One region of the Apilactobacillus intestinapis genome, then DNA from elsewhere that is predicted to be linked to it. Evidence: predicted binding sites of a transcription regulator. Region 1 holds the regulator's gene; the other holds the start of a gene.
What was found. The regulator NrdR, encoded in region 1, represses ribonucleotide reductase genes. The targets are predictions, from matches to a motif close to ACACNATATATNGTGT.
Positions count from the first base shown of each region.

Region 2: the regulator NrdR is predicted to act here: its motif matches at 7,595-7,610, upstream of nrdD (anaerobic ribonucleoside-triphosphate reductase).

Region 1 is NZ_JBMHFD010000001.1:350,807-370,542, reverse strand. It holds gene ACOMA7_RS02050 (peptidylprolyl isomerase) at 1-334, opposite strand, end outside; gene ACOMA7_RS02045 (hypothetical protein) at 439-750, opposite strand; gene ACOMA7_RS02040 (HIT family protein) at 753-1,181, opposite strand; gene ACOMA7_RS02035 (ABC transporter ATP-binding protein) at 1,295-2,032, shown strand; gene ACOMA7_RS02030 (ABC transporter permease) at 2,025-3,236, shown strand; gene trmB (tRNA (guanosine(46)-N7)-methyltransferase TrmB) at 3,358-4,008, shown strand; gene ACOMA7_RS02020 (hypothetical protein) at 4,009-4,143, opposite strand; gene ACOMA7_RS02015 (thioredoxin family protein) at 4,431-4,748, shown strand; gene ytpR (YtpR family tRNA-binding protein) at 4,776-5,420, shown strand; gene ACOMA7_RS02005 (DNA translocase FtsK) at 5,485-8,055, shown strand; gene murC (UDP-N-acetylmuramate--L-alanine ligase) at 8,125-9,456, shown strand; gene ACOMA7_RS01995 (Bax inhibitor-1/YccA family protein) at 9,528-10,223, shown strand; gene polA (DNA polymerase I) at 10,330-12,978, shown strand; gene mutM (bifunctional DNA-formamidopyrimidine glycosylase/DNA-(apurinic or apyrimidinic site) lyase) at 12,999-13,832, shown strand; gene coaE (dephospho-CoA kinase) at 13,834-14,418, shown strand; gene nrdR (transcriptional regulator NrdR) at 14,433-14,903, shown strand; gene ACOMA7_RS01970 (replication initiation and membrane attachment family protein) at 14,916-16,301, shown strand; gene dnaI (primosomal protein DnaI) at 16,298-17,230, shown strand; gene thrS (threonine--tRNA ligase) at 17,553-19,496, shown strand; ribosomal protein L20 leader region at 19,541-19,681, shown strand; gene infC (translation initiation factor IF-3) at 19,718-19,736, shown strand, end outside.
Region 2 is NZ_JBMHFD010000021.1:36-11,890, reverse strand. It holds gene sufB (Fe-S cluster assembly protein SufB) at 1-1,319, opposite strand, end outside; gene sufU (Fe-S cluster assembly sulfur transfer protein SufU) at 1,303-1,725, opposite strand; gene ACOMA7_RS07485 (aminotransferase class V-fold PLP-dependent enzyme) at 1,712-2,926, opposite strand; gene ACOMA7_RS07480 (SufD family Fe-S cluster assembly protein) at 2,919-4,076, opposite strand; gene sufC (Fe-S cluster assembly ATPase SufC) at 4,076-4,849, opposite strand; gene nrdG (anaerobic ribonucleoside-triphosphate reductase activating protein) at 4,854-5,426, opposite strand; gene nrdD (anaerobic ribonucleoside-triphosphate reductase) at 5,395-7,569, opposite strand; gene budA (acetolactate decarboxylase) at 7,824-8,603, opposite strand; gene ACOMA7_RS07455 (TetR/AcrR family transcriptional regulator) at 8,712-9,284, shown strand; gene ACOMA7_RS07450 (YoaK family protein) at 9,309-9,965, opposite strand; gene ACOMA7_RS07445 (cation:proton antiporter) at 10,107-11,270, shown strand; gene ACOMA7_RS07440 (IS3 family transposase) at 11,794-11,855, opposite strand, start outside.

The DNA.
Region 1 (19,736 bases):
GGTTAGATTTTAGTTGGTTCTTGAAACTAGTAGTAGTTAAACCTTGTTGTTCAAGTAAAGTTTCAAATTCTGAACCGTATTGACTCTTGTATTGGTTGTATTGAGCGTTTACTTCTGATGAAGAAACCTTGCTACCATATTCCTTGTTCAATACCTTGTCTAAAATCATTTGTTGTAGAACTTGTTTACCGTTTGAAGTGTTCTTCATGCTGCTGTAGTATTCGCTTTGGGTAATCTTACCACCGTTAGTAACGGCAACAGTCTTATCACCACAGGCAACTAATGAAACACTTAGTAATGCACCGGCAAGTCCAACTAGAACTTTTTTATTCATAATGTAATACACATCCATTTCTTTATTTTATCTATCATTAACTGATAGTTTTACGTTAACACATAGTAAATTCTATCACAAAAAAACTTAAGAAATTTTTAAATTTATTTGGTGATATTATTAATTCTTTGGTTAATTAAATCTACGTGTGGATTGATTTTGAATTGATATTCATCAATATCTCTTTGCATAGCTTCAATAGTGGGCTTTGACTTGCTAACTTCATCCTGTAACTTTGAGATGTTAGCAGTTAGCTTATTTTTTTGATCTAAAACGTTTGAAACGCCATTGATTTTATCCTTAGTAGATGAATAAACACTGTTGGCAAATTCTTTTGGATCACGTTTAGTAACAACAAGATAAGCGGCCAAACCAGCTGCAGATAATCCTAGTAGCTTTAGCATTGATTTAATCATGCTTATTCCTCCAATGAACTAATAATATTTGCTTTAATTTGTTCAAAAGCTTCTTCATTGTACTTATCTGAGTTGTCTTGAAAGCTCATAGAGAAGCCATCGTTTTCACTATATCTAGGAATAAGGTGGAAATGTGAATGGAACACAGATTGATATGCCAATTCACCGTTGTTATTTACGATGTTCATTCCTAAAATATCTGGAGCTGATTTTTGAATCGCTCTAGCAATCTTAGGAATTCTTGAAAATACTTGTTCAGCAAGTTTTTCATCATATTCGTAGATATTAGCAACATGTTTTTTTGGCACAACTAAAGTGTGACCAGGTGTAGCTTGTGAAATATCCAAGAATGCTTTCACATATTCATCTTCGTAAATAGTGTAGCTAGGAATTTCACCATCAATTATTTTGCAGAATACACAATCACTCATATTATTCTTCCTTTCTTTGATATTACTGTGATTATATACATATTAACATAAATTAAGCTTAAAGGAACTTGTGATATAATTGACGTTAATAAATTTCATAGGGGTGATATTCCGTGTCATTAAAAGTGGATAATTTAGTGGGTGGATACTCACGAATTCCAGTACTAAAAGATGTATCATTTGACGTAAAAGACGGCGAATTAGTCGGCTTAATCGGTCTAAATGGTGCAGGGAAGTCAACCACAATCAACCATGTCATTGGATTGTTAAGACCATTTTCTGGATCAATTAAGATTAATGGAATCGCAATGCAAGATGATATCGAAGAATATAAGAAACAAATTGCATATATTCCGGAATTTCCGGTTTTATATAAAGAACTAACTTTAAAAGAACATATTGAAACTACCATTAAGGCTTACGATCTAGACGAACAAGCTGCATGGGAAGATGCTAATAAGATGCTAAAGATGTTTAGACTAGAAAATAAACTTGAATGGTTCCCGGTCAATTTCTCAAAGGGGATGCGTCAAAAGGTGATGATTCTTTGTGCGTTTATCACAAATGCCAAATTATTTGTTATTGATGAACCGTTCTTAGGCTTGGACCCGGTTGCAGTAAATGACTTGCTTAACCTAATTGAAGAACAAAAGAAAAAGGGTAGCAGCATTTTAATGTCTACCCACGTATTAGATACAGCCGAAAGATTCTGTGATCGTTTTGTTTTGATTCACAATGGGCAAATCAGAACAGAAGGAAACATTCAAAAGCTACAGGATGAATTTGGTAGCAAAGATAGTTCCTTAAATGATATTTACTTGAAGCTTGCAAAGGAAGAAGCTAATGAATAGTCTTTTTAATCAGCGTTTGCAATCCCATTTCACGCAAATGTCTAAGTATTTAAGATATGTATTTAATGATTTCTTTGTGATTGCATTAATGTTTATCATCGGTGGAATTGGCTATCAATATGCGATGTTTATTAAACACCTTCAAGCAGGCCAATGGTGGGAAAAACTAGTCTTAGTAGTTCTTATATTAGTTGTTATTCAACTAAATAATTTGGTCACTTTTGTAAAAAGAGCCGACTTCGTCTTCTGGTTGCCAAAGGAAAAAGAATTTTTTGCTTTCCTACGTAGTGGCTTAAGATACTCGAAGTCACTGGCAGTCGTCGTCCAAATTGTGGCATGGTTTGTCATGATTCCATTTATTGAAAAATCAATGGTAAATACTAACATCGCTATAATTTCGATGTTTTTAGTAGTCATGGTCTTTTTAAAGATGATGATTTTAAACTTTCAAATGATCGATAACTACCATCACAATCGTAATATTTTGAATAAAAAAATATTCTACCGCGTGATTATTCCTTTGGTTATTGTTGCCTTAGCCGCTTATATTAATGTTTATGTAGGTGTGATAATTGGTATTGCGGTGTTGATTTTGTCGCATTTATTGGTTGCCAAATTAAAGCAACAAAGCATCGATTGGCAAGTAGTGATTGAAAAGACGGAAAGCCATGAAAACAGTCTTAATCGCTTCTTCAACATGTTTACCGATGTTGAAAACATGCAAGGCGCAGTTAAGAGACGCAGCTATCTCGATTCATTGTTCAAAATGTTCAATGATGACGTTTATTCAGTTCTATATTCAAGAGGAATAGTTAGAGATAAGGAAATCAGTGGTCTATTAACACGGGTTTCTGTCCTGGGAGCAATCATCATTGGGGCAATTAAACTAGACTGGATGGCTATTTTAATCGCATTGCTATTTATGTATTTGATTGTGTTTCAACTAATTCCATACTTTACTAACTTCGATGATAATGTTTTTACATCGTTGTACCCAATTACCTTTGATCAACAAGTAAAATCATTTACCAACGTGATTGGCAAGATAATGATTTTAGTGGTTATCGTATTGATGATTGGTTCCATCTTCATGTTTAATTTATTAGGGTCAATAATGTTATTATTGGCGTTAGTTATTGAATGGATTTTATTAATTAAAATATATGTACCAAAAAAAATAAAAAAAGCCAGTTCAAATTATTGATGTTGCTTGACGTAGCTATTAAAAAGCCAGTAAAATAGGTAGCAGAATAAAAATAGAACATTTGGCAGATTTAATTAGTCAAAACCTTGGTTTTGGCTATTTTTTATGAGGAGGATAATTCGTGAGAGTTAGAAATAAGCCATGGGCAGACGGTTATATCAAAGATAACCAAAAATATATTGTGACTGATCCTGAAAACTGGATTGGCAAATGGTCACAACGTTTTGAAAAAGAACAACCAATTCATATTGAAATTGGAACAGGGAAGGGTCAATTCATCGTTGAAATGGCCAAAAAACATCCTGAAGTTAACTTTTTAGGTATCGAAATCCAAAAGACAGTTATCGCAATTGCTTTGAAAAAAGTTGTTGAAGCTGATTTACCAAACCTACAATTGGTTCATACCGATGGTGCAGGTGTAGATACTTTCTTTGGTAAACATGAAATTGATACAGTTTACCTAAACTTCTCAGATCCATGGCCAAAGAAGCGTCATGCTAAGAGAAGACTTACTTCACCAACATTTTTAGATAGTTACAAGACAATTTTAAAGGAAGACGCTCCTGTCGTTTTCAAGACTGATAACCGTGGCTTATTTGAATACTCTGTAATTACTTTCAATAATTACGGAATGTACTTCGATTTATTATCACTTGATTTACACAATAGTGAATACATGGAAGATAATGTTGAAACTGAATATGAACATAAGTTTAGTAGTAAGGGTCCAATCTACAAGATTGTTGCTTACTTCAACAAAAAAGAAGACTAATTAATAGTCTTCTTGAAGTTCGTTAATCCATTTGAATTGATAGTTAGAATTAATTTCAAAGTATCGTTCAATTATTTCATCGTTTTCTAAAACGTTGATAGCACCAACGTAATCTTTATTGTTATTCTTTTTCATAACCCAGCTACCGTAAACTTTGCTTTTGTTTAAAGTATTTTTTGCATGAGTTATTTGTAGGTTAATTTTTTTAATATGTTTTTCTTGCTTAATCTTTTTAGCAACTAAAACACTAGTGCCGATAACTCCAATGGCAAGGGTTGAAACGATTGCATTTTTAGACTTAATGATATATCACATCCTTTTGTATAGGATACATTATATTACATTCAAATTTATAATCAAACTGCATCGAAAATAGCAAGAAATAAGTTATAATAAAGAAAAAATAATTGGAGTGAATAAACATGGAACAATTACCAACAATGAACTTAGATGAATTAAAGAAGACTGTTAGCGATGGCAAGTACATGCTATTCTTCTCAGCTGACTGGTGCCCAGATTGCTCATTTATCAAGCCAGCAATGCCAGAAATTGAAGCAGAATACCCAGATTACAAATTTATCGCAGTTGATCGTGACCAAAACATTGATTTAGCTGCTGATTTAGCAATCTTTGGTATTCCAAGCTTTGTTGCATTCGAAAACGGTGAAGAAATTGGCCGTTACGTAAACAAAGACAGAAAAACAAAGAAACAAGTAGAAGAATTTATCGATTCTCTATAATAATTAATATGTGGAAGGTAAGATTTAATGTTAATTGCAAGTTATAACTCAAAACAAACTGGTGACATTTTAGTTGTCATCTTGGATGAAGATGCGAAAGAACAAAAGGTAGAACAAATTGGTAATGTTGTCAGAATTTCTGATGCATCAAACGACCACGTTACTGGTTTTAACTTTACTAACGCTTCAGAAGTATTACCACGTCTAAAGGAAGTAAACGGTGAAGTTACCTTAACTCAAGAAGATTTAGACGCCCTAAACAATTCATTATCTGATAATGGAATTGAGGACACTATTGAATTGGATACTGATCCAAAGTTTGTTGTGGGATATGTAAAATCTGTTAAAGAACATCCTAAGTCTGACCACCTAAAGATTACTGAAACTGAAATTAATGATGGTAAGACACTACAAATCGTTAGTGGTTCTCCAAACATGCAAGAAGACATCAAGGTTGTTGTTGCCAAAGTTGGTGCAATGATGCCTGATGGTCTAATCATTTGGCCTGGTGAATTGAAGGGTGAAGAAAGTAACGGAATGATTTGTTCAGGTCGTGAACTATTAATTCCAAATGCACCACAAAGACCAGGTGCTTTGATTCTACCTAACGATTACCAAGAAGTTGGAGAAGCTTTTGATTTTGATAAAGCTGACACATTATTTTCAAAATAAGTAAGAAAAAGGGGATTTAAAATCCCCGCTATACATAAATTTTTAGATTAAGGATGACGCTTGAATGGAACACTATGACGGACCTGCTTTTTACCGTAAATATAACGTTTTAGGTGAAAACAATGAATTAAAACATAATAATAAGTCTAATAAAAGTGAATCCCGAACTAATAGAGATGCAACTGTAAGACAAAATGATGATTCTGAAGATTATCTTCTACTTAACAGAGATAATCCAATTGCTAAAAGAGCAGCAGCTTTTAAACCTAGTCATAATTCAACTAGTGGCTCAAAAGTTCAATTCTACCAAAACGAAACTTCTAGTAAATTCAGAAAAATTATGAATCAACTTGATCGTCACAATGAAGAATTAATTGGTATGACAAGTGATGATACTGGAGCTATTGATTTGGATCGAGAAGAAATTAGCACTTCTGAAGACGAATCAATTGCAACTAGTCAAGCTGATGCAGTTGATAAACAATCAATCGAACAATTTAATGACATAGAAGCAGAACCATACTCAACACCTTATATCGATAGAAGTAAGGCTGCTGAAAGCGAAGCGAAAGCTCAAGAAGCAGTTGTGGCTGATAGTGAATCTGTTTCGGTAAGTGATACTGTTGATGATGATACTGAGACTTCAAGTAATGAAGTCCCACAAAGTGCCGAACAAAGCAGTTCATCTAATCAATCTTCATTTGATAAGTTTATGGGGATGGTAAACCACGATGCTGATAATCAACTGGATTCAGAATCAGAAAACGATAATGAAGATGACACGCAAACTCATGACTATTACGATGATGAATCTGATGGTGATAGTTACGCTAATTCAGATAGTGATGTCATTATCTCTTCACATGCTGAAGTAAATAATTCATCAGTTGATGAAGATACTACTCAATATGTTTCATCTGATTATGATGTTTCATACAATGAAGCAGAGAGTGACGAAATTGATGAAACAGCAACGAAAACAAGTGGTAATGACGATAATGAACATATCGAAGAACCACATGAAGAAAAGAGAAATATTGAAAATCATGGATTAGGACACTCTTTAGCATCAATCTTGAATCAAGAACAAAACGTGCAAAAAGACTTGTCTATCTTTAATGATCGTCCAGTATCGGAATCAGACGTTTCTGAAGAAGATGATATACCTGAGGAAGAATATCACCATGATGAAAGTGTGTCTGCTGACTACGACGATAAGGGCTATCAATTCCCATCTATGAATTTGTTGGAACCATCAGATGAATTTGAAGATGATTCAATGGATGATTGGATTGAAAATCAAGCTGAAATCTTGGATGAAACACTCCGTGCTTTTAATGTGGATGCAAACGTTGTTGATTGGACCAATGGACCAACAGTTACACAATTCCAAATTAAACTTCAACTAGGGGTGAAGGTAAGTAAGATTACTAACCTGACAGATGACTTGAAACTAGCGTTGGCTGCAAAGGACATCAGAATTGAAGCACCAATTCCTGGAAAGACAACTGTAGGTATTGAAATTCCAAATCCAAAACCAAGACCGGTTAGATTATCCGAAGTATTGGACACGCCACAGTTTGAAAAGACTGATAAACCACTTACTGTTGCTTTAGGGGTCGACCTAACAGGTAAACCTCAAATGACAGACTTGAGCAAGATGCCTCATGGTTTGATTGCCGGGGCAACTGGTTCAGGGAAGAGTGTGTTCTTAAATAGTTTGTTAATTTCACTACTATACAAGGCAACTCCTGCACAATTAAAGATGATTTTAATTGATCCAAAGGCCGTTGAAATGGCTCCTTACGATAAATTGCCACACTTACTTTCACCAGTTATTTCAGATCCAAAACAAGCATCTGCTGCTTTGAAATGGTCTGTTAAGGAAATGGACGAAAGATATGAAAAACTTGCTGCAGCAGGGGCAAGAAACATCGAACAATTCAATCAAATGGCTGAACAAGCTGGTGAATACACCAAGAAGATGCCATACATCTTGATTGTAATCGATGAGTTGGCCGACTTGATGATGGTCGCTTCTAACGAAGTTCAAGACTACATCGTTAGAATTACCCAAAAGGCCAGAGCGGCAGGTATTCATTTGATTGTTGCTACTCAAAGACCTAGTGTTGATATTATTACCGGTACAATCAAGAATAATATTCCAACTCGTGTTGCCTTCATGGTATCCAGTCAAGTTGATTCGAGAACCATTATCGATACCGCTGGTGCCGAAAGGTTACTTGGAAAAGGTGATATGTTGTACTTAGGAAATGGGGCAAGTCAATCTGCTCGTTTACAAGGTACATTTGTCACTAACGATGAAATCGAAAGAGTAACCGATGAAGTTAGAAAACAAGGTGAACCTAAGTATGCCTTCCAACCTGATTCATTGTTGAAGAGCGTAAACCAAGTTGAACAGCAAGACGAATTAATGCCAGATGTTTTGGAATACATTTCCAATGAAGAAACAGTATCTACATCAAAACTACAAAGAGTCTTCTCAATTGGATACAATCGAGCGGCCAGTTTGATTGATGAATTAGAGAAGCATAATTATGTATCAGGTCAACATGGCTCTAAACCGAGAGATGTATATTTAACCGAAAGTGATTACAAAAAGTTAAATATTTAAAAAAGGGGCGCCATATCAGCTCAAATCTGATATTATAAGATTAATGAGAGATAAAAGGAGCATTTAATTATGGATGCAAAGAAAATATATCACTTTGTCGGTGTTAAAGGTACAGGAATGTCGGCAATGGCAAGAATCCTTAAAGATAGAGGATACGAAGTACAAGGTTCAGACATTGATAAATACACATTTACTCAAGTGGGTCTAGAACAAGCAGGAATTAAAGTACTTCCTTTTAACGTAGATAACATTAAAGAAGGTTTAACTGTAATTGCAGGTAACTCATTTACAGATGATCAACCAGAAATCAAAAAAGCAAGAGAAATGGGATTACCAGTATTTAGATACCACGAATTCCTAGGTGAAATGATTAAAGGACACACTAGTATTGGTGTTTGTGGTGCCCATGGTAAGACAAGTACTACTGGTTTATTAGCCCACGTATTGTCAGGAATTGCACCTACTGATTACCTTATCGGTGATGGTACTGGTAAAGGTGTTCCGAATGCTAGATTCTTTGCATACGAAGCTGACGAATACCGTCGTCATTTCTTGGCAACTAGTCCAGACTATGCAATCATGACTAACATTGACTTCGATCACCCTGATTACTACACAGGAATCGAAGATGTTAAGAGTGCATTCCAAACATTTGCTAACCAAACAAAGAAAGGTATCTTTGCTTGGGGTGACGATGAAAACCTAAGAGACATTAGAGCTGATGTTCCAATCTATTACTACGGAACTAGAGAAGACGATGACTTTAGAGCTGTTAACGTTGTTAAGAGCACTTCTGGTTCAGAATTTGATGTTGAATACAAGGGTAAGAAATTAGGTCATTTCCAAATTCACTTATATGGTGAACACAACGTGTTGAACGCATTAGCAGTTATCGCTGTTTCATACTTCGAACACGACAACCTAGACGAAGTTCAACGTGAATTAGAAACTTTCAAGGGTGTTAAGAGACGTTTTGCACAAAGAAAAGTTGCTGACATGACTATTATTGATGACTATGCTCATCATCCATCAGAAATTGACGCAACCATTGATGCTGCAAGACAAGAATACCCAAACAAGAAGATTATTGCGGTATTCCAACCACACACATTCAGTCGTACAATCGCTTACCTAGATGATTTCGCTAAGAGTCTAAACAAGGCTGATGACGTATACATCACCAAGATTTACAGCTCACCACGTGAAAAATCTGGTAAGATTTCAAGTGCTGACTTAGCAAACAAGATTACTAAGAATGGTGGATTGATTGAAGCCGAAAACATGTCACCGTTACTTGAATATCATGACGCTGTTGTCGTATTCATGGGTGCTGGAGATATTCAAAAGTACGAAAGAATCTACGAAAACTTGTTGAATGATGTAACAAATAACATGAATTAAACACTTGTAGTTTCTTACGATTCTGGTAGAATACTTCTAACACATCGTAAACAAGGAGGTTTATGGATTTTATGAATAACTATGATCAAGCTGGACGTCGTTTAGTAAACGATGCTTTCGGTATGAACAGATTTTTAACTAAAACATACGGATGGATGACTCTTTCAGTATTAATTTCTGGAATTGTTGCATATCTAATGGGTGGAATGTACCACGCTAGTTTTAGCTCTGGAGCAACTATCGTAGGTTTCATTCTATGGTTTGTGTTAGCTTTTGCTACTCAATCAGTTGCTATGCGTAATGCATTTGCTGGATTTATTATGTTAGTGATTTTTTCAGCATTAACAGGTGGACTATTCTCATATGTATTTATGATATACAGCTCAACTGCAATTGCTGAAGCATTCTTCACTACTACCATTGATTTCGCTATTATGGCCATCATTGGGGTCACTACTAAGAAGAGCTTAGATAAGATTGGAACACAAGCAATGGCAGCTTTTATTGCATTGCTTGTTGTAAGTATCATTAATTTGTTCTTACACAATCCATTATTTGACCTATTCATTTCATTTATTGCTGTGATTATCTTTACAGCATTTACTGCTTATGACAGTCAAAAGATTAAAGAAGCATTTAACGAATATGGTTCTGAAGTATCAGAAAATGGTTTAGCCATTAATGGTGCGATGATTTTATACATGGACTTTATTAACTTATTCTTAAACTTACTAAGAATTTTTGGTCTTGGTGATGATAACAGATAATAAAAAAGATGGTGTTTATACAACACCATCTTTTTTATTTTTTATATAATATACTATGCGTGCATGTTAAAATTAAATTATCGAAGAAAACGGTAAGGAGAATTATATGTCTGATAAGAGATTATTATTAATCGATGGAAATAGTATTACTTATAAAGCTTTCTTTGCTTTAATTAAATTAGTAGATCGTTTTACTAATAACGAAGGAGTACATACTAACGCAATTTATGGTTTCAACAACATGCTAAATATCATGTTAGATAAAGTGAAACCAACTCACGTTCTGGTGGCCTTTGATGCCGGAAAAACTACATTTAGAACAGAAATGTACTCTGATTACAAGGCTGGTAGAGACAAGACTCCTGAAGAATTAGTTGAACAATTCGACTACGTAAAAGAACTATTAAAAAATCGTGGTATTAAATATTACCAACTAAAAAATTATGAAGCAGATGACATTATCGGTACACTTTCAAAACAAGCCGATGGTTTAGGATTCGATACAACCATTGTTACTGGAGATAATGATTTAACTCAACTATGTTCAGATAAGACAACTGTATCAATTTCTAACCGTGGTGTTTCTGGTGTTGTAAGATACGATACTGACTATGTTAAAGAAACAATGGGAATTACTCCTGAACAAATTATTGATTGGAAAGCCTTGAAAGGTGATTCATCTGATAACTATTCTGGTGTTACCGGTGTCGGTGACAAGACATCCCTAAAACTAGTTAAACAATTTGGCAGCGTGGAAAACCTATATGACCATCTTGATGAGGTTTCGGGTAAGAAACTAAAGGAACACCTAATTGAAGATAAGGATGAAGCTTTCCTAGCGAAGAAGTTAGCTAGAATTAATCGAGAAGCTCCTATCGAAATTTCAATTGATGATACAGTATATCAAGGAGATCATCTAGATGATTTGATCGCGTTTTATCGTCAAATGAACTTTAGAAAATTTCTTAGCGAAATGAACACCACTCAAAATGCCAATATGAAGGATATTGAATACGCTGAAGTTAGTGATGATACATTATCTGAAATCGCTAAACAAGACAGCGATAGGGTGACATTTTACCTTGGCATGGATGGTGATAACTATCATGACGCTCCATTCATTGGATTTGCTCTAAAGATTAACGAAAAGATTTACGTATCAAACGATGTTGATTATTTAAAGAGTGATCAGATTAAACAAATCATTGAAAGCAATGATGTTAAAAAAGATGTATTTGATGCTAAGAGAACCTATGTTGGTTTAAATCGTTTAGGCATTACATTAAACAACGTTGATTTTGATTTATTGCTATCTTCATACCTATTGGACACAAACGACAATAGCAATGATTTAGGTAAGGTCGCTAATCGTCATGATTATTTTGATGTTCAATCAGATGATGATGTATATGGTAAGGGCGCTAAACGTGAAATTCCTGAAGGCGACAAGTTATTCAACCATTTTGCTAGAAAGTTAAATGCCATTGACGCACTTAAAGATAAGCTATTTGATGGTTTAAAGGAAAATAACCAATGGGACCTATATACCGATGTTGAATTACCATTAACATTTGTACTAGCTAGAATGGAAATTGCTGGTGTGGTAGTTGATAAAGATGTTCTAAACGAAATGCAAAGCAAACTTTCAGAACGTTTGGAAGAAATCAAACAAACTATCTACAACGATGCCGGTGAAGAATTCAATATTGCATCCCCTAAACAACTAGGTGTAATTTTATTTGAAAAATTACAGTTACCAGTCATTAAGAAGACTAAGACCGGTTACTCAACTGCAGTAGGTGTCTTGGAACAACTTGCTCCTGACTATCCAATCGTTGAAGCAATCCTTGAATATCGTCAACTATCCAAGATTCTATCAACCTATGTTGAAGGATTATTATCTGATATTCATGGGGATGGTAAGGTTCATACTAGATACCTACAAACTCTTACCCAAACTGGAAGATTATCTTCTGTAGATCCTAATCTACAAAACATCCCGGTAAGAACTGAAGAAGGACGTAAAATCAGACAAGCATTCGTGCCTAGTCATGATAACTACCAAATCTTCTCATCCGATTATTCTCAAATTGAATTGAGAGTTCTTGCTTCTATCTCTGGTGACAAGAACATGCAAGATGAATTCATTCATAACGATGATATTCATGCATCAACCGCCAGAAGAATCTTTGGATTGAAGGATAACAGTGAAGTTACTCCTGAACTTCGTCGTCAAGCTAAGGCCGTTAACTTCGGAATTGTTTATGGTATTTCCGATTTTGGTTTAGCAAAGAATACTGGAATCAGTCGTAAAGATGCTAAGGAGTTCATCGAAAAGTACTTTGCTGAATATCCTGGTGTTAAGAAATACATGGATGAAAGTGTTGAAAGCGCAAAGAAAAATGGTTATGTTGAAACCATCCTTCACCGTCGACGCTATCTACCTGACATCAATTCAAAGAACTTTAACCTAAGATCTTTTGCAGAAAGAACAGCAATGAACTCACCAATCCAAGGTAGTGCTGCTGATATCATCAAGATTGCAATGATTAAGATGGAAAACGAATTAAACAAACGTGGCATGAAAGCCAAGATGTTATTACAAGTGCATGATGAATTGATTTTTGAAGCACCTGATGAAGAAATTGAAGTACTAAGCGAATTAGTACCAAAGGTAATGGACTCAGCTGTTGAACTTAACGTTCCGCTAAATGTTAAAAGCCATTACGGTAAAAACTGGTACAGTTTGAAATAAATTAAGTGAGGTTTAATGATATGCCTGAATTACCTGAAGTAGAAACTGTTAGAAGAGGTCTTACTAACTTAGTGGAAAGTGCTAAGGTTAAGACAATTGATGTATTATATCCAAAAATGATTAATGTTAGTGCAAAGGAATTCAAGGATACTCTAGAAGACCACACTATTAATCGTATTGATCGCCGTGGTAAATACCTATTATTTAGATTTGATAACGAAATGACTTTGGTCTCACATCTAAGAATGGAAGGTAAGTATGACGTTGAACCAGATGGAACTGAACCAACTAAACATACTCATATTATTTTTCATTTGGATGACGACCGTGAACTAAGATACAAAGATAGTCGTAAGTTTGGTCGAATGTACTTAGTTAAAAATGGTGACGAAAAGACGCTTTCTGGTTTAGGAACAATTGGTCCTGAACCAACAGATGAAACTCTAACATTTGATTACATGAAATCAATCATGAACAAGGCTAGAGGAAAGATTAAGCCATTTTTACTAAACCAAAGTAATATTGCTGGATTAGGTAATATTTACTGTGACGAAGTTTTATGGTTGACCAAGATTCATCCTGAAACTCAAACAAACTTAATTACTGATGAAGAAATTGAAGAATTAAGAAAGAACATTATTGCAGAAATAAAAATGGCAATTAAGGGACATGGAACTACTGTTCACTCTTATTCAAATGCATATGGAGAAGCTGGATCATTCCAAAACCATCTACATGTGTATGGTAGAAAAGGTGAACCTTGCGAACGTTGCGATACCTTATTAGAAAAGATTAAGGTGGCTCAACGAGGCACAACATTCTGTCCTAACTGTCAAAGAAAAGTGGTTGAATAATATGACAAGAGTAATTGGTTTGACCGGTGGAATTGCCACTGGAAAATCAACAGTGGCTGAGTATCTAGCAAGTGTTGGATACGAAATCATCGACGCTGATAAAATTACTCACCAGGTTCAATCAAAAGGCAGCAAAGGTCTAGAGGCTATTGCTGCCTTTTTTGGTAAAGATATTATCAAAGAAGATGGTGAGTTAAATCGACAAAAATTAGGTTCAATCGTGTTTAATAACAAATCTAAACTAATTGAATTAACCAGAATCATTGATCCATTCATTCGCAGCGAAGTGATTAGAAGAATTAATGAAACTACAAATGACGTTGTCATCTTAGATGCACCGACATTGTTTGAGAATGGTTATCACTTTATGTGTGATGATATTGTCAGTGTTGTCTGTGATTTTGATGAACAGGAAAAGCGCTTAATGGAACGTGATTCTCTATCCAAGGATGATGCAGAAGCAAGAATTAAGAGCCAATGGCCTTTAAAAATTAAGGCAGAATTGTCCACTTATGTGATTGATAGTAATGGAAGCATTATGCAAACACGCAATCAAGTGGTAAAATTGTTTAATAACATAGATTAATTGAGGTGAAACATATGCAATGTCCTCATTGCCATAAAAACTCTTCGAGAGTAGTTGACAGTCGTCCTGCCGAAAATGGCCAGGTAATCAGACGTCGACGTGAATGTGAAAATTGTAATTACAGATATACAACATTTGAAAGAATCGAACAAACACCATTATTAGTTATTAAGAACAACGGCAATCGTGAAGAATTTGATCACGAAAAGATTCTTCGCGGAATTATTCGTTCTGCCGAAAAACGTCCAGTGCCAATGGACGCAATGACATCTATCGCAGATAAGGTTGAAAACCGTATCCGTTCTTTAGGCGAAAACGAAGTATCAAGCCAACTAATTGGTGAATATGTGATGAAAGAACTAGTGAATGTCGATGAAATTGCTTATATTCGATTTGCTAGTGTTTATCGTCAATTTAAAGATATGACGGTCTTTTATAATGAATTAAAAGAGGTATTAGATAAGGACCAAAAAAATAAGAAATAGCGGGGAATTAATATGACAGATCAATGGCGAGAGGTAGATCCTCTATCCAAGTTTATATTGTTGGCAGATGATGATTTATCTGACTTACAAAGAACTTCTTTGGATGTTTTATATCAGCCAATCATTGGTGTCTTGCCATATGCTTTGATTAACAATTTTTGGCGTATGAGTCATGAAAGAAAGACACATCAAGCACATAGTCATTTTGAAACCTTGTCTTATTTGAGTGTCGATATGAAATCATTTTACGAGGCCCGCTTAAGATTAGAAGCGGCTGGTTTGATGAAGACATACATCAAGACTAGTGATAAGGGCGAAAAACAATATGTCTATCGTCTGGTTAGTCCACTATCCGTTAATGATTTCTTTATTGATGATTTACTAAGCGTTTCACTTTTACAAGTAATTGGTGAAGATAGATACGTTGACTTATACAATGAATTTATCCGACCTGGATTTGATTTGTCCGAATATAAAGACGTTTCAAGAAACTTCCTTCAAGTGTTTAATATTCGTGATAGCGAAGTTACCAACACACCAAAGGCTGTTCAACAAGTTAAAAATAGTATTAATGATAATAGTAGTCACGTTAAAGCCGGTCCAGTCATCGAAAAAAGTGATGACTTTGACTTTAATTTACTATTAGACATGCTAAACCAGTCTTACGTTAATACATCCGATGTTAAGAAGAATATCAATTTGATTAATTCAGAACATCAATTGTACGGTATCGATGAGATTGAAATGGCTAAATTGATTGAAAAGGCAACTAATGTTACCAATAACGTCTTTGATCCAAACAACTTTAAGATTTTAGTATCTAGACAATTTCAATCAAATGCGGATAACATATCACGTGAAGCCACCAATGCTGATAAATCTACCGAGGCAGATAGCAACGATTTAAACGCCCAGGAAAGACAATTGATTAAATCGGCCAGTGAATATGCACCAATCGAATTTTTAAACTATTTGAAGAATGCTAAGGGTGGTTATGTTCATAGCAATGAGGAACGCATGATTTCTGACTTGGTTTCTAGACAAATTCTAAAACCAGAAGTAATCAATATGATTGTTTATCATCTACTAATTGATCAAGAAAAGTCCGGTTTAAATAAGAACCTCTTTGAAGCAATTGCTGATAACTGGTCACAAAACAATGTTACCGATGCAAGTAAGGCAATTACTTTCATCAAGAACAGACAAAAAGAATTAAACAAACCTAGAAAACCACGTTTCAATAACAATCGTAAGATGACGGTTAAAGAAACCCTTCCTGATTGGGCAAAAGATAACGAAAAGCCAAAGGAATATGGTAAGGTTAACGAAGATAAGAAAAAAGAACTAGAAGCAAGAATTCAAAAGCTTCGTAACAGTAGAAAAGAGGGTAGAGAATGAAAAACTTAAGTGATGAATTTGCAAAGACTTTAAGCAAACCAAAATACAACGAACGTTACCAACAATCAGTCAATGCTGTTTTAAATAATGAAGACGTTAAGTCGTTTTTAAACAAGCACAAAGACGAATTGGAAGACGATGTTGTAAAACGCTCAATGTCAAAACTATATGAATTCGTGCAAGAAAATAACAAACTAAAGAACAATCAACCCACAACAATTCCTGGATATACGCCAGTATTAGTTGTTAATAAGGGATTGGTTGATATTTCATACGTTCCTACACAAGAAACTAAGGACAACATGAAGAAGGCCAAAGTGCTTAAACGAATCCACGCGGTTGCAATGCCTAAGAACATTAAAAACGTCACATTGGATCAATTTGATTTAAGTGAAAATGATTACCGTATGAATGCGATGGGGATGGTCACTGATTTTATCGAGGAATATACCAATGCACCTAAGAAGTGGCACCAAGGGATGTATCTATACGGTGAATTCGGTGTTGGAAAAACTTTCCTAATGGCTGCAATGGCCAATGAGTTAGCTAAGAATGGATTTGAAGTAACATTGGTTCACTTCCCAAGCTTTGCAGTGGAAATGAAAAGTGCGATTTCCAGTAACTTGGTTGCTGACAAATTAGATACAATTAAGAAGACACCAGTCCTAATCCTAGATGATATTGGTGCTGATTCTATGTCTTCATGGGTAAGGGATGATATCTTGGGTGTTATTCTTGAATACAGAATGCAAAACTCGCTAAGTACATTCTTTACTTCAAACTTCTCAATGCAACAATTTGAAGAAGAACACCTAGCTGTTAACAATAAGGGTGACGTAGAACCACTAAAGGCTAAACGAATCATGCAACGTGTTCACTACTTGGCAAAAGAAGTAGGGATGTTTGGTCAAAATCGTCGCCCACAATAATTAATGCTTGACAATTTAAGCGTGACTGTCGATAATAAAGACAGTTAATAAAAGACATGATTTTAAATCTCGACTTACAGGGAGAGGATACATTTGCTGGAAGTATCTTCATGTTCAGGTTTGAAGTTACCACTTTTATTTTAAATCAGAGGAAAATTCTGAATCGGGTTGTTTCGTTATAGACTATTATGAGGCCTATTTGTTTGTGCAGGTAGGTAGAATTCGGGTGGAACCACGTTTATAACGTCCTTAGTGTCTATTTATTTAGATGCTAGGGACTTTTTTGTTTCTATTCGAAAATTACACAAGGGAGTGCTCTATTATGGCAAAGATTTCATTTGAATTTCCTGACGGTAGCGTAAAAGAATTCGATCAGGGAGTAACTACTGAAGATATCGCTAAATCAATCTCAATTAGTTTAGCTAAGAAATCAGTAGCTGGTAAGATTGACGGAAAAATGGTTGAAATTGATTTACCACTTGAAAAAGGTGGCAAGATTGAAATCGTTACAAAAGATACAGAAGATGGTCTAAAGGTTCTACGTCAAACAGCTTCACAATTGTTAAAAGCTGCCCTTGCTGACCAATTTAACAACATCCAATTTGGTGAAAGTACTTCTGACGAAGATGGTTTCTTCGTTGATACTGATAAACGTGATTCACAAGTTAGTGCCGATGAACTACCACAAGTAGAAGAACGTATTAATAAAATGGTTTCAGACAATGTAAAAATTGAAAGAAAAGTATTATCTCTAGAAGATGCTTTAAAGCAAGTTGATGGAGATCCATACCAAGCTAAGTTAGTTAACGAATTAGCTGAAGACGGTCAAGTTGTCTTTTACCAAATCGGTGATTACCTAGGTTTAGGTGAAGGTGTTGTATTACCAGAAGCTAAGGCTGTTAAGGAATACAAATTACTTTCAGTTGCCGGTGCATACTGGGAAGGTAAATCATCAAACCCAATGCTACAAAGAATCTTCGCTACAGCATTCTACAAGAAAGCTGATTTAGAAGAAGATCTAAAGAGAAGACAAGAAGCTAAAGAAAGAGACCACAGAGTTATCGGAAACAAGTTAGACTTATTCTTCGTTGACCCTAAGGTTGGTGCTGGTTTAGCTTACTGGATGCCAAATGGTGCTACTATCCGTCGTGTTGTTGAAAGATACATCATTGATAAGGAATTAGCTAACGGTTACCAACACGTTATCACACCAGTTCTAATGAACCTAGATGCTTACAAGACATCTGGTCACTGGCAACACTACCGTGAAGACATGTTCCCACCAATGGACATGGGTGATGGTGAAGAACTAGAACTACGTCCTATGAACTGCCCTAGTCACATCCAAATCTTCAAGCACCACATTCGTTCATACCGTGAACTACCAATGAGAATTGCTGAACTTGGTATGATGCACAGATACGAAAAATCAGGTGCTTTATCAGGTCTACAACGTGTTCGTGAAATGACTCTAAATGATGGTCACACATTCTTAAGACTAGACCAAATCCAAGACGAATTTAAGAAGGTTCTTGGTTTAATGGTTGAAGTATACAAAGACTTCGATATTAAGAACTATCACTTCAGATTAAGTTACAGAGATCCTAAGAACACTGAAAAGTACTTCGATGATGAAGAAATGTGGAGCAAGTCACAATCAATGCTTAAGGGTGCCATGGATGACCTTGGCCTAGACTACGTTGAAGCCGAAGGTGAAGCAGCATTCTACGGTCCTAAGCTTGATGTTCAAACTTACACTGCAATGGGTAATGAAGAAACTCTATCAACTATTCAATTAGACTTCATGTTACCTGAAAGATTTGATCTACACTATGTTGGTGAAGATGGTGAAGAACACCGTCCAGTTATGATGCACCGTGGTTTAGTTTCAACTATGGAAAGATTTATTGCTTACCTAATCGAAGTATACAAGGGTGCATTCCCAACTTGGTTAGCTCCAAAGCAAGTTAAAGTTATTCCAGTAAGTATGGAAAAATACGGTGACTACGCTAAGGAAGTTAACAGCAAATTAGCTGCATTAGGTATCCGTACAAGTGTTGATGACAGAAACGAAAAGATGGGTTACTTAATTCGTGATGCTCAAACTAACAAGATTCCATACACAATCGTCGTTGGTGAAAGTGAAATGAACTCAAACCAAGTTTCTGTACGTAAGTACGGTGAACAAGATAGTGAAAGTCTAAGTCTTGATGACTTCATCAAAGAAATTCAAGAAGATATTAGTAACTATTCAAGAGAAAAATAATAAATGTTATTGACATGTACCACTCATGTGGTATTATATAAGTAACGAAAAAGCAGAAGCATCCCGCTTCTCGCCTGAGTGATCGAAAGAGATGGCTAGGCATGATATCGGATTAACCTTTGATTTAATGTTCAAAGGACCAAAAGCGGGTGCTCAACTGTGGGCATCCGCTTTTTTCTGCTTTTTAATATACTTGGAGGTGAATTACCATAGCAAACGATATGATGGTTAATGATGGAA
Region 2 (11,855 bases), on a different contig from region 1:
AATCCCATGATAATCATCTTAGTAGCCTGAGCTTCGGATAAGCCACGGCTCATTAAGTAGTATAGGTCGGTTTCTGAAATTTTTGAAACCTTGGCTTCGTGTTCGATTTCGGAATCACCATTGTAAATATCATTGTGCGGAATGGTGTCACTCATTGAGTCATCATCCATGATGATCGTGTCGCATTCAATGTGTGATTTAGAGTAGTGAGCATCTTCAATCATACGAATTGTTCCACGGTAGTTACAAGTTCCGCCGTCTTTACAGATTGATTTTGATACCACGTTGGATGAAGTGTGAGGAGCATGGTGCCTCATGATGCATCCGGTATCTTGGTAAATGTCACCGCTGGCAAATGCGATTGATAGCATTGTTCCGTTGGCGTAGGGACCATTCAAATCGATACTTGGGTACTTCATGGTGACCTTGGATCCTAGGTTTCCGTCGACCCATTCCATGGTGGCATTTTCATCAGCGGAAGCACGTTTGGTTTCCAGACTGTAAACATTGTCGGACCAGTTTTGAATGGTGGTGTAGCGACAAAAGGCGTTCTTCTTCACGAAGACTTCGACGTCGGCTGCATGCAAACTATCTTCTGAATAGTTAGGGGCGGTACAACCTTCAACGTAGTTCACACTGGCATCTTCATCAACGATGATTAAGGTTCTTTCGAATTGACCGGTTCGACCGGCGTTGATTCTAAAGAATGCTTGGATTGGAATCTTGGCATGGACACCCTTTGGAACGTACAAGAAGACACCACCAGACCAAACCGCTGTGTTTAGCGCAGCGAATTTGTTCATTTGAGGCGTAACTAGTTTACCGAAGTATTCCTTAACTAAGTCAGGGTGTTCCTTTAATGCCGTATCGGTATCTGAAAAGATGATTCCCATGTCGGCGAATTCTTTTTTGATGTTGGCGTAAACAGCTTCTGATTCGTATTGAGCTTCGGCACCAGCTAGGTATTTACGTTCTGCTTCTGGCACCCCGATTTTTTCAAAGGTGTTCTTAATATCTTCTGGAACATCGTCCCAACTACGTGATACTGAATCGGTCGCTCTTTGGAAGTATCTGATTTTGCTTAAGTCGAGATCAGATAGGTCGGGACCGAAGTCAGGCATGGGTAGTTTTTGGAAGATTTTAAAAGCATTCAAACGAATATCTAACATCCATTTGGGTTCATGTTTTTGTGCTGAGATTTCGCGGACGATATCTTCAGTTAGGCCATCACCGGTTGAAAAGACGGGTTTAACGTCGTCTTTAAAACCGTATTGATAATCATCATTTAAGTGTTGGATTGATTTATCGATTGATATCATCTCCGTTAATTAATTGATAAATTGCTTTGAAGGGAAGCATGGCACATTTAATGCGAATTGGTAGGTGCACGACGGATTGAAAGGCGACTAAATCACCTAACAGTTCTTCGTTAAAATCTTCGTGTGTCATCATTTTGGACATATTTAAAACGAGTTCATTGATTTGATCAGCGGATTTATCTTGAATTGCTTCTATCATCATCTGAGTGGCACCCTTACAAATAATGCAGCCATCGCATGCCACTTGTAGGTTTTCTACGTTGGGCTGCTTTGTATCAGCGGTCATCGAAATGTCATCACCACAAGTGGGATTAGTTAGATGGACGTCTGAATCAAACTGATTATTGTTAGGGCATTCACTGGCTTTTTGCATGATGATGCGTTGATAAATGTTACTTAGATCCATTGAAAAATTCCTTCATTTCGTTAATACAGTCGACTAGTCGGTTGCATTCTTCAATCGTGTTGTAAATGTAGAGACTAGCACGTAATGTCGCGTTGACTCCCAGTTTGTGGGTTAGTGGTTCGGCACAGTGTTGACCAGCTCTGACGTCGATATTCTTAGAGTCAAGGAAGGTTGCAGCGTCGTGTGGGTGAATATTGTCGACGTTAAAAGAGACGATTCCAGTTTGACGTTTAGTTGGTCCATATACTGAAACGCCGTCTAAAGCGTTAAGTTGGTCGTATAGGTATTGACCTAGTTTTTCACATTGTGCCTGCACGTTAGTCATTTTAAGTTCTTTTAGATAAGAAATTGCGGCGTCTAAACCGATGACACCCTCAATATTTGGGGTGCCGGCTTCTAGTCTGTATGGAATGTCTTTAAGCTTGTAGTCGGTAGTTGATACTGATTCAATCATCTCGCCGCCGACACGGGGACTATCCATGTTTTCTAGTAAATCTTGTTTACCGTATAAAACACCGATGCCGGTTGGTGCCATCATTTTGTGTCCGGAAAAGGCTAACCAGTCAATTGGTGTTTCTTGCACATCGATTGGTAATTCGGGAGCAGCTTGCGCACCGTCGACTAGGATGTCAGCGCCGTGTTCATGAGCCAATGTGGTTAGTTGATCAATGGGATTGATGTTTCCTAAGACATTGGAAACGGCAGTGACTGCCACTAATTTGGTTTTGTCGGAAATGATTTGTTTAGCGGCATTTAAGTCGAGGTTGGCATCTTCATTTAGCGGAATGAATTTCAAAGTTGCGCCGTTATTTTTCGCAATCTTTTGCCATGGAAGGAGGTTACTGTGGTGTTCTGCGATTGAAACCACAATCTCGTCACCATCTTTTATGTGCTTTGCATAATATCCGTTAGCGATTAAGTTAATGCTATCGGTGGTACCAGCAGAAAAGACGATTTCTTTTGCGCTACTGGCATTAATGAATGAGGCAATGTTTTGTCTGGATTGTTCAAACATTTCTGTCGTTTCCCCGGCATCAGTGTAGACGCTTCGGTGCACGTTGAAATTGTGGTGAGTGTAAAAGTTACTGATTGCGTCAATGACGTACTTTGGCTTTTGAGTCGTTGCAGCGTTGTCAAAGTAAATCATATCTGAATGCTCTTTGAAGATGGGAAAGTGATGACGAATGTTTAGACTATCCATGAATACGCTCCTCTAGGTTATTTAATAAGTGTTCTTGTACTGATTTGTCTGGGAATTTTTCAATTAAAGGTGTCAAGAATCCGCGGGTTAATAGGAAACGGGCGGTCTTGGTGTCAATTCCTCTTGTTTTTAAATAGTATAGCTGTTCGGGGTTAACTTTACCAACACTCGCAGCGTGACCGGCAACCACATCGTGATTGTCGATTAAAAGAATTGGGTCAATTTTCCCCTTACTTTCGGGACTTAAAGTCAATAGTCGACTGATTTGATCTGAATCAGAGTCGCTAGCTTCCAGCTTAATTTGACCAGTAGTATCGTATACAGTCTTGGATTTATCGGCGACGATACCACGTTGTGATATCAAGCCACTCGTATTGGGACTTTTATTGATAATTTTGGTTTGAACTACTTGGTTTTGGTTTTGATCGGATAGACTCACTAGATTAATTCTAGCGGAACTGCCCATACCATCGAGGTCAATGTTGCTGTAGTAGCGACTGTCACCATGATTAAATAGTCCGACATAAGTCTTTAAGTTGGCGTTTTGCGCTAAATAAGCATTTAAAACGCGGTGAGATTTTTCGCTATTAGTCATTGCAGCGTCATAGAAGGAGACGTTGGCGTGATCTCCTAGCAATACTTCAATCATTAGGCGGTCGTTTTTAGGGTGTTGTTTTGAATCCTTGTAGGTGAATGAAACTTCACTTCCTGAAGCAGCGATAATTAGGAGGTGTTTTTCCTGCATGTTGTGATCGACTAAGTCGGAGATGTCGATTGATTCATCAACGCAGACATCTTTAGGGATGAAAACAAACCCACCACTTTGTAGATACGCAAGATGGTTCGCATTTAATGCGTTATCACGCCAATAAATTGCTTTTTCCATCAAGTTTTCTTGGATTAGTTCCGGAAACTCGTTTGCAGCGGCGAACAAGTCCATCATGATAATGCCTAAATCCTGTAAGTTTTTAGGTGCTAAGTTTTGCGTATCTATTGAACGGAAACTAAGTTCAGGAGATTCAAAGTGAAACTTGCGAAGTGGTGCGGGAACCTTCATCGTCTTTTTCATATCGTTTGCGACAATGCGTTTAACGGTTAACCATTGTGGTTCGTTATGTGATTGGGCAAATTCTTGAACTGACATACTCATTATTCATCCACCAGCTTTACGTCGATGCCTAATTGATCACGCAATTGGGCGTAACCGTTTTGTTCTAGTTGTTCAGCTAGGTGATAGTCACCGCTGGTAACGACGCGACCACCCATCATAACGTGAACGACATCTGGTTTAACGTAACGTAAGATGCGGTTGTAGTGGGTGATGATAAGTGAAGAGAAGTGATTGTCTCGCATGTGATTGATTCCCTTTGAAACAACTTTTAAGGCGTCGATATCTAGCCCAGAATCGATTTCATCTAGGATGGCTAGATTGGGTTGAATCATCATCATTTGAAGGATTTCGTTTCGCTTCTTTTCACCACCGGAGAAACCTTCGTTAAGGTATCTGTCGGTGTATGATTCGTCGATATCTAAGAAGTCCATGACGTAGTCTAAACGTTTCATGAAGTCTAAAACTGATACTGGTTTGTCAGCCACCGCATTCATTGCGGCATGAATGAAGTCGACATTTTTTATCCCACTGATTTCAGTAGGGTATTGCATACCAATGAAGAGACCCAAACGGGCACGTTCATCGGTTGCCATGTCGTTTAATTCCTTGCCATCAAATGAGATGGTTCCTTCAGTAATTGAATACTTTGGAGAACCCATGATGGTTTGAGAAAGAGTCGACTTACCGGTTCCGTTTGGTCCCATGATGACATGGACTTCACCGTCGGGGATGGTTAAGTTTAGACCCTTGATGACTTCTTCATCTGTTTCATTGATTTTAACGTGTAGGTTTTCAATTTTTAACACAATAATCCTCCTAGTGAACTAACTTGTCCCAAAGTACGACCTTATTTTCTTTAAGGGACTTTGGCACATTGATAATTCTTTGGTTAGCACTACCGCGGAATTGAAGAGTTAAATCTTTTTGGTCTTCCATGAAACGACCATCAACTAGGATGTCGATCATTGAAAGTAGTTTTAATTTGTCATATGAATCTTTTAGTAATTCATCAAATGTGTAACCTGACCATGACCAGATATCCTTGGTGTGGCCGAATTCTTCTCTAACTCGTTTGCATAAACGAAGACATACTTGCGTATTCAAGAAGGGTTCTCCACCCAAGAGGGTAAGACCTTGAACATAATCTTTTTTCATATCTTCGATGATTTGGTCTTCTAAATCTTGTGAGTAAGGTTGTCCGTAATGGAAGTTTTGTGAGGCGACATTGTAACAGCCAGGGCATAAGAACTTGCAACCAGAAACATAGATACTGCAACGGATGCCCTCACCATCAACGAAGTTAAATGGCTTATAGTCAGCAATATATTGTTGGCTTAAGTCTTTTGCAAGCCATTCCTTAGGCTTTGGATTGTTTGGCTGTCTCTTCATGTGCGACACTTTCTACCATTCCTTTCGACATATTCTTTTGACGTGATGAAATTTCAACGTGACGACCGTGAACCATTGGACGTGCTTGAGGGTTACCCAAGTAACCACAAGTTCTCTTAACAACGTCACAGTACTTAGGATCGTGGTTACCACATTGAGGACACTTGAAGCCACGAGCGGTAGCTTCGAATTCACCCTTGAAACCACACTTGAAGCACTTATCAATTGAAGTGTTTGTACCTAGGTATCCAACATGGTCGTATGCCCAGTCCCAAACGGCTTCTAGTGCCTTAGGGTTTTGCTTTAGGTTAGGGTATTCACAGTAGTGAATGAAACCAGCTGAGGCATAGTGAGGGTAAGCTTCTTCAAATGTTAGTTTTTCAAATGGGTTAGGACGTTTTCTAACGTCGTAGTGGAAACTGTTAGTGTAGTATTCCTTATCTGTGATGTCCTTAACCTTACCGAATTTTTCGATATCGTCTTGAGCAAATGTATCAGTTAATGATTCGGCTGGAGTGGAGTATAGGCTGTAGTGGTATCCACTTTCTTTACTCCAAACACGGCATAGACGGTTTAATTCAGCAACGATGCTGACGGTGAAGTCGTGGGCTTCTTGGTTTGATTCCCAATCTGGACCGAAGAAGGCGGTACCAACTTCGTATAGTCCGATGTAACCAAGTGATACAGTGGCGCGTTCGTTTCTAAATAGTTCATCAACACTATCAGTTGATTTTAGGCGTTTACCAAATGCACCGTACTTGTATAGTAGTGGGGCGTTATCTGGTTTAGCTTCCTTGGTTCTTTCGATACGGTATGCCATGGCTTGGTGAACGATACCTAGCTTTTCTTCAAAAATGTGCCAGAACAAGTCCGTGTCACCATTAGCCAATAGTGCGATACGTGGAAGGTTAACGGTAACAACACCTAGGTTCATACGACCAGCGTTAACGGCCTTACCGTTTTCGTCAGTCCACTTAGGTAGAAATGATCGACAACCCATTGGGGCCTTGAAGTCACCGGTGATTTCACAAAGCTTGTCGTACATCAAAATATCAGGGTACATACGCTTTGTAGCACATTCGATGGCTAATTCTTTAACGTCGTAGTTTTCGTCGTTAGGGTTTAAGTTTAAGCCTTTCTTCAATACATAGATAAGCTTAGGGAAGATGGCAGTACGACGTTCCTTACCAAGTCCTTTAATACGAATTCTTAGGATGTCCTTTTGGATTTCCTTTTCAATCCAGTTGGTACCTAGACCGAAACTAACAGTTGTGAAAGGTGTTTGACCTTGTGATGAGTATAGGGTGTTAATTTCGTATTCTAGTGATTGCATAGCGTCAAAGATATCCTTCTTAGTACGGTCTTTGGCGTAGTCTTCGCGCTTGTCTTCTTCGACCCATTCTGAAGCGGTCTTTAAGTGTTTTTCGTAGTTGATTTCGGCAAATGGAGCTAGCACTTCATCGGCACGGTCGAATGATAGACCACCATATTGTAGGGATGCTACGTTGGCGATGATTTGAGAAACTTGAGCGGTCGCAGTTTGGATTGAGCGAGGTGATTTAACTTCGGCGTTACCAATCTTAAAACCGTTATTCAACATTTCTGCAAAATCAACTAAGCAGCAGTTGGTTTCAGGAGTTGCTGGTGAGTAGTCTAAATCGTGCCAGTGAATATCACCTCTAAGGTGAGCTTTGGCTACTAGTGGAGGTAGCATTTGAAGACCGATGGCCTTGCTGGCAGCCCCTGCTTCTAGGTCTCTTTGGGTGTTAAAGACGTTACTATCTTTGTTGGCATTTTCGTGAACAACTCTGTCGTAACGGTTGAATAGTTGGTCGATTCGAGCCTTTACATCGGTTGCTTTCTTGAATTTTTCAATGTCTTTTTGTTCATATTTTAAGTATTGCTCTTTAGCATCTAAGAAATCATTTTCTTCTAGAAATTGAATGATGAAGTCATGAATATGACTTGAGGTAATTTCTTCTTGATCCTTAGTAAATAGGTTCAAACGTTCAAAGAAACGCTTGTTATCTTCCTTACTAATACCCAGTTGATTTAGTACAAAATCAATCTTGTATTTATAGAATTTGGTCTTGTCACCAGAATTCTTTATAACGTTTAAATGGGCAAAAGTTTTATCAAACATTATATCAGTCCTATCCTTAAAATATACACTATAACTTGTGTCTAAAATAATGTTAACACGCATATATAGTGTAAAAACATTCTTGAATGTCAATTTGAATAGTGCGTACTGAATGATTATAATAATTTAATTTTCTCATAATACGTAGTGGTGAGCGATTTCGCTTTTTTTCGTCGAATGTTTTTGAAATTTTGTCTAAAAATGTTCAAATTGAATACTTACATATCGTGCCCAAAGTATTGATATACTAACGTTTAATAAGTAAAATCCGAATAAAAAATACAAAAAAGAACTTTATTGAAAAAGTTCTTTTGAGAATTATCTTTGGATGTTTGATTGATGGCACCTTCGATATCATCCTTTGAAAAATCGTGTTCCAAGAATTCTTTATTATCGGTAGGTAGTTGTAAGATGAATTGGTTAAATTTTTGAATGCCAAATTCACCATTGAAATTACGGAAGTCGCTTAAGTGTCCGCCAATTGATAAATCATCGGCGATGAAGTGCATATGAAAACCATATACAGCAATTTGACTAAATGGAGATGGATTATAGTATCCGATGATGGTTCCAGTAACTTTTTCTCCGTTAAAGATATGCTCACTTTCCGCTGTTTTAATTAGGTTAGGGTATGGCTTACTTTGTTTGTAAACGGATCTTACCTTAACAGATTGAAAAGTTCCGTGGAGTTTAATCGCAAATTGAGTGTTTTGCAGTTTTTCCTTGTTAAAAATTTCATCGTTTAATTCATCGATTGATAGATTATCTTTGACTTCAAAGTCTTTGAAATCGGCGAAGTGGGCGTTGCCAAATGGAACGGTGAAATCATCTGAAACGATGGTGACATTACCGTCACCAGCAATCTTGTATGGCTTGCCATCAACAATGATTAGTTCACCATCCAGACCATCACCGCTTCCGATTCCGGTATCACCATGTGATAGTAATTCCTTAATTGATAGGGTTCCATCGAAAAGTCCGGGAACTACGATGGCACCAGTTCCGTTTTGAAATAATTGGTTTGTGTTTTTCATAAATATACCTCCAATATTTTATTGATATATTCAATATTAGGGTATAATTTAACCAATTCAATTTACAAAATCTTACATGTGTTCAATTTTCGAAAAAAGGGTGATTGAATGTATCGAAACAAGCGTGATAAAACTAGAAAACAGATAATTAATGCATTTATGGAGCTAGTTTCTAAATACGGATTAAAGGAAGTAACCGTTAAACAAATTGCTGAATTAGCGGGAATCTCCAGGGGGACATTCTACCAACATTATTACGACAAGTATGCCATATTTGATGATCAAAAAAAGAAGATTTTTCAAGAAATCGTTGCTCAACAAAATGTGTTTTTAGCAAAAAAAGAATCGGCCTTACGAGTAGATTTATTGGAAGGTAAATTTGTATCTAAAATATTGGATATAGTAAAGGATAACCAAAATACTGTGGAATTTTTATTCAATCATGATGATGGATTTAGGGCACAGGCAAGTGATTTCTTCGAAAGAATAAATCAAAAGACGCTGACAAAAATTAACCCGTTGGTTACCACAAAACGAATCGAAATCATTGCTGCCGTAATTGCGACGGTTTTGATTAAGTTTATCGAACTATATAATTTATATCCTGATAAATACGACAAAGCCTTTATCTTAAAGGAAAGCCGAGAATTGATTCGGGTTAACGTATTATCAATCCTATAAAAAAAGACCCTTATAGGGTCTTTTTTATAGTTGATTTTCGTGTCGATAGATTAGGATGCATCGAATTTGGAATACAAGAATGACGATTAATTCCAATCCGACAACCCAGATGGTCTTAGTATGGAAGAAAAGTGATAAGATGCTGGCCTCAAAAGCTCCGCATAGAAAACTTAAAACCAGACCACCGTAGTAAAGTAACTTGGTTTTGAATTCGTGTTTTTTAGTCTCCAAATACAAGAATAGATTATTCATTGTTTTTTGAAGGTTTCCAGTACTAAACATGTTGGAGTATCCCAATCCAGACATTGTATTAAATGTTGAAAGTTGAAGGGCCGTTGTCAAAGACATTGAAGTCGTGATCATTAATTGTGGAACATTGTATTTCAAAAATCCCACGATTGTACAGACTGCAATTTCAATGGCTAAAATATAGACCTTCCAGTAGTTTAGTTTATGTTTATCTAGATTATGGTGAATCCAATTAGCCAATAGAATTCCGATTGAAAATGCAATCACCGGTAAAATTCTTTCTAAGAAGTGACCATAATTGAATTGTGTCAACGCTAATGCGGACAAAATTAAATTCCCTGTTTGGGTACTTGCAAATATTCCACCATGTTCGATGTAAGTGTATGCATCAAGGCAACCACCGATTGAGGTTAAGAAGAATGCCGTTGATATTTTTTCACCGAAGCGGGCGGGGTGAGGTGCGTCGATAACATTGACTCCCTTTCTCTAAAGTAATAAGTTATAACTAAGTTATTTATAAATAGTACTACCATATTGTTTCAAAATAAATAGAATTGTTTTTATTCGGGGAGAATGATTTATTTGAATTATTTAATCGCATTGTTTTTAATGATTGTTTTTGCGAAATTTTTTGGAATGCTGGCTTCTAAGATACATATTCCGGATGTTGTCGGACAAATCATGGGAGGAGTAGTCCTAGGACCATCTGTCTTAGGAGTGATTCACCGTCAAGATATTGTAATTGCATTAGCATCATTGGGGGCTGCATTATTGATGTTTGGCGCCGGTTTAACTTGCGACATTGATAGATTGAAAAAGTATTTTGGTCGGGGAGTCATTGTTGCTCTTTTTGGAGTAGTATTTCCAGTCGGATCCATTTATCTAATGTGTAGATATTTTCAACTTTCTATTATTGAAAGTGCATTTATCGGAATTGTTTTTGCAGCAACATCTGTTTCGATTTCAGTTGCTGTATTAGAAGAAATGCAGGAGCTAACATCATCAGCTGGAATTACTATTTTAGCTGCTGCGGTAGCCGATGATATTATTTCAATTGTTCTATTAAGTGTTTCTATTCCTGTTTTGGGAGTGGGAAGAGGACATGGAAATTCAGATGCGTTGTTTCTAATTATTTTGCAAATTGTTTTTTTCTTATTCTTATGGCTTTGCTATAAGATTGTAACGCTATTATTCAATACTATAGATCTTGATACAGCCAAGGCAGGAGTATATTCATTCCTATTGTGCCTATTTCTGGCGGGAACCGCTGAAATGGTCAGGTTAAGTGCAGTTACCGGTGCTTTCTTTGCTGGTCTAATTGTTAGTCAGACTAAGTTCAAAAAGGTATTAATGGCTAGACTAAAAGGGCTAGGGACTTTGCTCCCAATTCCAATCTTCTTTGTAAGTATTGGTGTTGATATGCAAATTAATGGAATCTATAAGCACTGTTCAATGTTTTTAATTCTAATAGTTCTAGCGGTTATAACTAAGTTCTTGGGTGCTTTTATCGGTGCCAAACTTAGTCGAATTGATTTAGCCAACTCCGTGGAAATCGGGGCAGGGATGATAAGTCGAGGAGAAGTCGGGATTGTTATCGCACAAGCTGGATTGGGCAGTCATTTTATTTCAACTAGCTATTATTCAACGTTGATTGCCGTGATTGTGGCGACAACAATTCTAGCTCCATTAATTTTAAAACCAGTTGTATTATGGAAACGCAAAAGAGAGTCAGTATAAACTGACCCTCTTTTTTTATGGAACATATGATATCAATACTAATATTAAATCGATGATCACAACGGTTATGATTGCACAACCTAATGATATTAATGGTAGGAATCTTTCATCACCAAAAAGACTCATATGACGAATCCTTTTATCAAATGAGTTGGTCATTTGTTTATATGATTTTTTAAGATCTTGTTTTAATTGTTTTGTGATAAGACGACAGTACTTACATTTGATTTGATTAAAAAATACATTACCGCAAATTGGACATTTTAAATGAATGATGATTAGTTCCTCCTTACTAAATTTTTACCCATTGTACCAATCGTTTTAATGGAAATAAATTTAGTGAAAAAGTTCAAAATGGACGCGGCGTTCATAAATACTCAATTAAATGTCGATAATGATTAATTATTGAACACGAAGTAAAAATAAATAAATTACAAATAGATGTTAAGTTAGTAAAATCACAATCAATTTTAAAAAATATTTCAAAAAAGCCCTGACCTGAACCCCTAAAATTGGAGGATGGTTATGCAATTTTCTGGGAGGAATTGTTCCGGTATTCAACCGGTGACATTCCTCCCAGTTTTT